DNA from 2 places in the Paenibacillus sp. NPDC057967 genome. Region 2 is predicted to be linked to the other one. Evidence: a T-box and tRNA genes for the amino acid it is inferred to sense, from the RefSeq annotation. Region 2 holds a T-box; the other holds one or more tRNA genes.
What was found. A T-box is a leader RNA that pairs with one kind of tRNA and senses whether it is charged. The one in region 2 lies ahead of leuS (leucine--tRNA ligase), so its partner is inferred to be a tRNA-Leu.
Positions count from the first base shown of each region.

Region 1: it has a tRNA-Leu gene. The T-box ahead of leuS (leucine--tRNA ligase) is inferred to sense a tRNA for this amino acid. The anticodon was not compared.

Region 1 covers NZ_JBHVQB010000001.1:158,659-161,049, reverse strand. Annotated here, with positions in the region: gene ACFVSO_RS00800 (SprT family protein) at 1-125, shown strand, start outside; tRNA gene ACFVSO_RS00795 (tRNA-Asn) at 152-227, shown strand; tRNA gene ACFVSO_RS00790 (tRNA-Ser) at 234-324, shown strand; tRNA gene ACFVSO_RS00785 (tRNA-Glu) at 491-565, shown strand; tRNA gene ACFVSO_RS00780 (tRNA-Lys) at 611-686, shown strand; tRNA gene ACFVSO_RS00775 (tRNA-Leu) at 745-827, shown strand; gene ACFVSO_RS00770 (GNAT family N-acetyltransferase) at 1,114-1,695, shown strand; gene ACFVSO_RS00765 (acetylglutamate kinase) at 2,062-2,391, opposite strand, start outside.
Region 2 covers NZ_JBHVQB010000004.1:585,581-587,971, reverse strand. Annotated here, with positions in the region: gene ACFVSO_RS13295 (hypothetical protein) at 170-574, shown strand; T-box leader at 659-895, shown strand; gene leuS (leucine--tRNA ligase) at 954-2,391, shown strand, end outside.

The DNA.
Region 1 (2,391 bases), on a different contig from region 2:
TTACCTGCGTTCGTTGTGGCATGGAATATTTACGGAAACGGAAGGTCGATCCTGCGCGTTATGCTTGTGGTAAATGCAGGGGGAAATTAAAGCTGTTTTTGCTTGACAAGGAAGACGGGCCATGATAAATTATTAGAAGTCACTTTAATATTCCCTGATAGCTCAGTTGGTAGAGCACTCGACTGTTAATCGAGTTGTCACAGGTTCGAGTCCTGTTCGGGGAGCCATTTCCTGGAGAAGTACCCAAGTGGCTCAAGGGGACCCTCTGCTAAGGGGTTAGACTGCGTAAGTGGTGCGAGGGTTCGAATCCCTCCTTCTCCGCCACATTTTTTTCTCAGGACTCATGCGTAAGGAGGCCGAGCATCGGTCTTTTTTATTTGTCTCAAGTTCGGAGACATGAATGATCTGAAAAAATGCTTGCATTATGCAGGATAAGTTGATATAATCGTTCTTGTCGCAAAAATGCGAAGGCAATAAACTTGCAACATATGGCCCGTTGGTCAAGGGGTTAAGACACCTCCCTTTCACGGAGGTAACAGGGGTTCGAATCCCCTACGGGTCACCAACCATCCTCTAAGAAGCAGCTCTTATGAGTTCGTTTCCGTCATGAGAGCCATTAGCTCAGTTGGTAGAGCACCTGACTTTTAATCAGGGTGTCGAAGGTTCGAGTCCTTCATGGCTCACCAGTTTTCTTCTTCCCTCGAAGACAGCTGGCGATGAAGGGATAGGTACAACTTCAAATGTGCGGTAGTGGTGGAATGGCAGACACGCTATCTTGAGGGGGTAGTGGGTGTATACCCGTGGAGGTTCGAGTCCTCTCTACCGCATACAACGAAAGTCCTTGCGAAAGCAGGGGCTTTTTTTATATGACTAGATCAAAAAATGGAGTTAATTGGTTATGTTTATTTTAACTATTTAATTGAATCAAAGCTTGTTCTTACGATTTCATCTGTAGTTCAAATTAATAATACTGAAAACGTCTGAAACGTTAGAGTCCTCTTGCTAAGGGCTCTTTTTTCATTTTTTCTGAGAAAGCATGTAAACCTTCATTATAGCTATTCACGACCACAACAAGTCATCTCCATGTGCTAACATGGGAGTGAGGTGGAGTAGATGGATATAAGCGGCGCTAAGATAAGGTTATCGCGAATAGCAGTTGATGATCTGGACTTTATATGCGATATCGAATGCAACACTGAGCTTTGGCACTATGAAGAAGTTGTTCAATCAGATCGAGAAGCTGTGCGCCAGTCTTATATGGATAAGATCTTTAGCGAAGACAATGAGCATCATGATTTTGTCGTCTACTTGAAGACTGACGACATCCGAATACCGATTGGTCTGGCTCAGATATGGCGTTATAACGAATACAGAAAAAGCTGGGAAATTGGTTTTGCGATTCTTCCTCCATATCATGGACAAGACTATGGAACGGAGGCTGCTGGGCTGTTGCTGAGGTTTGCCTTCGAAGAGCTGAAAGCTCATAAGGTCGTTGGAATGTGCAATGCCAGAAATTCGCATTCCGCAGCGCTAATGGAGCGGATTGGCATGACGAGGGAAGCGGTGTTCAAGGAAGAGCTATATTGGCGAGGGCAATGGACAGACCAATGTTATTATTCCATCTTGGAGAGGGAATATATCGCTGATGGTCGTGGAGAGCATATCGCAGAAGCGGGAAAAAGAGCAGGAAGTTAAAAAATTTTCACTTCTAAAATGATAAACCGCTGCTTAGAATAGAAATTAGAGAGCGAGGTCATCGCTCTCTGTTCAAGACATTATGAGGCGGCATGTCCTCCGAATGATGTGGAAGAAAATGACTCGTCAGGCCATCAACCAATGGCGAGTTATTTTCGTTTCAAGTAGCTGAGTAATGCAAGAAGAAAAGTACCAAGCATGATGACTTCCACAGTTGTATACGTCATTCGGCATCTCTCCTTTCCTGGGAGGGAATGCCACTTCAGGCGTCTATACTTCATAATTATGGATATTTTATGAAACTAGAACATATTTTTTAAGCCGTGGGGACAGAGCCCCACGGCTTTTTTCGTATTATTCGACATATTAAAATACGGAAGGAAACTGCCGGATAATTCCGTGTGTCATCATGTCGGCCATTCCCAGCGCTTGGGCTTCAATCTGATCGCTTAACGCAATGTTTTGCTTATAGTTACCTGCAAGGCGAGTAGCAGCTTCTTCAGCAGTCAACTTCAGATGCTCGTGGAGCATTCTTCTCCACTCTTGCTCGGACCAGTACGGATTAATTTGGCTTAAAAATAATACGAGAGCATCCGCATTGGCATACCAGCGCTTATTGGCATCTTCGGCGGCAGCTGTATTGCCGGCTTGCAGCGCTTTGACGAGTTCTGCTGCAATAACGAGATGTTCCGTAAA
Region 2 (2,391 bases):
ATGGAGATTCATGGAAAGCAGTCGCTAGTCATGAAGTTCGCAGATGAACGCCGGGAAGCATTCCGTGTAGTAGCCTATTGGATCATGAAGGCAGTGGCGGATGAAGAAGACGAATGAATATACTGACAGGTATCTTGATGCAAGCATTCGGTGTAAAGGAGCTATGAGTATGACACGTACCATTATCATATTAGCCGGAGCAGTATCGATTGCAGCAGGTTTGGCTTACATTGGAACGTCTTGGCTTGCCGCTGACTTTCTGGGATCAGAAGCGGGTTCGGAACGAGAGACTGTCCGGTTCTGGAGTATGTGCTCCATCGTCATCGGGGTCTTACTGCTGGGATTGATGGCTGCTCGCCGCTGGATGAAGGAAGGACTCAATGACGGCTTGCTTATTGTGGCACTTGCGGCGATTTTCCTTATTCAGATACCACCGTTCGGATTGTGGATGCTGGGCTTTATTGCGAGCGGTTATACGGCCATCTTAGGAATACTTATGCACGGTGCGCTTATGGCCATGGCATGCTTGACGTTTGTCTCAAACAGAAGGAGCTTGGCCAGAGAGACCGCTTGATATCGAATTTTGAGCTGCAAGACCGATGTAGCTTGACATGCAAGAGCGGGGACTTATATAATCGGTAGTAATTGTTTGACTTATATCATGGCGTTGAAGAGGAACAGTACAGGCGTTGCATTGGCTTAGAGAGCCGGCGGTTGGTGGAAGCCGGACCATGTGCGCAGGGAAGCTCGCCTCGGAGCCGAACGGGCAACCTTCAGGAAGCTGAAGGCAAGTCGTTCCGAATCGTCCGCGTTAGGGACGTCAAGTGAGCTAGGGCAGGGCATGCCTGATGCTAACTAGGGTGGTACCACGGGAGAATATCCTCTCGTCCCTAGCGTTAATCCGCTGGGGGCGGGAGGTTTTTATGTTTTAAGACGATTAGGAGGAAGTACGAATGACTCAGGAACAGCAACGACACGGCTACAATCCGCTTGTGATTGAGCCGAAATGGCAGCAATTCTGGGACGCGAACAAGTCGTTCCAAACAAAGGAAGAACCAGGGAAGCCGAAGTTCTATGCTCTGGATATGTTCCCGTATCCTTCGGGAGCAGGTCTTCATGTAGGCCATCCGGAAGGTTATACAGCTACCGATATCGTATCGCGCTATAAGCGAATGAAGGGGTACAATGTGCTTCATCCGATGGGGTGGGACGCATTCGGCCTGCCGGCTGAGCAGCATGCTCTGGACACTGGCCAGCATCCTAGAGATATTACGTTCAAAAATATTGACAATTTCCGCCGTCAGATCAAATCGCTGGGCTTCTCCTACGATTGGGATCGCGAATTCAGCACGACGGACCCGGATTATTATAAATGGACGCAATGGATTTTTATCCAGCTGTACAAGCGCGGTCTGGCCTATGTAGCAGAAGTGCCTGTCAACTGGTGTCCAGCGCTTGGCACTGTACTTGCGAATGAAGAAGTGATTGATGGTAAGAGCGAGCGTGGCGGTCATCCCGTGGTCCGCAAGCCGATGCGTCAATGGATTCTGAAAATTACTGAATACGCAGATCGTTTGCTGGACGATCTGGAAGAGCTGGATTGGTCCGAGAGCATTAAGGATATGCAGCGCAACTGGATCGGCAAGTCGACGGGCGCGGAAGTAACGTTCGACATTGACGGGCATGAGGGCTCGCTGGTTGTCTTTACGACACGCCCGGACACGCTGTTCGGCGCAACTTATTGCGTGCTGGCGCCAGAGCATGAGCTGGTTGCCGCGATTACAACAGCCCTGCAGAAAGCGGCGGTAGAGGCTTATCAGGAAGCGGCAGCCCGCAAGAGCGATCTGGAGCGTACGGATCTGGCGAAGAACAAGACGGGCGTCTTCACGGGTGCGTATGCGATTAATCCGGTCAACGGCGCTAAGACGCCAATCTGGATTGCCGATTATGTGCTTGCGGGTTATGGTACGGGCGCCATTATGGCGGTTCCGGGCCACGATGCGAGAGACTGGGAGTTCGCGAAGCAATTCGATCTGCCGATTATCGAGGTAGTGGCAGGCGGAGACATAACCGAGGAAGCCTATGCAGGTGACGGTGCGCATGTGAACTCTGATTTCCTGAACGGACTGAATAACGAAGAAGCGATCAAAGCGATCATCGGACGTCTCGAAGAGACGGGCAAGGGCAAGGCGAAGGTAACCTATCGCTTGCGCGACTGGCTGTTCAGCCGCCAGCGCTACTGGGGAGAGCCGATTCCGATCCTCCATCTGGAAGACGGCACAATGAAGCCGGTACCGGAAGATCAATTGCCGCTGCTGCTGCCAGATGTGGATGCAATCAAGCCTTCCGGCACGGGAGAGTCACCGCTGGCGAACGTGACCGAATGGGTCA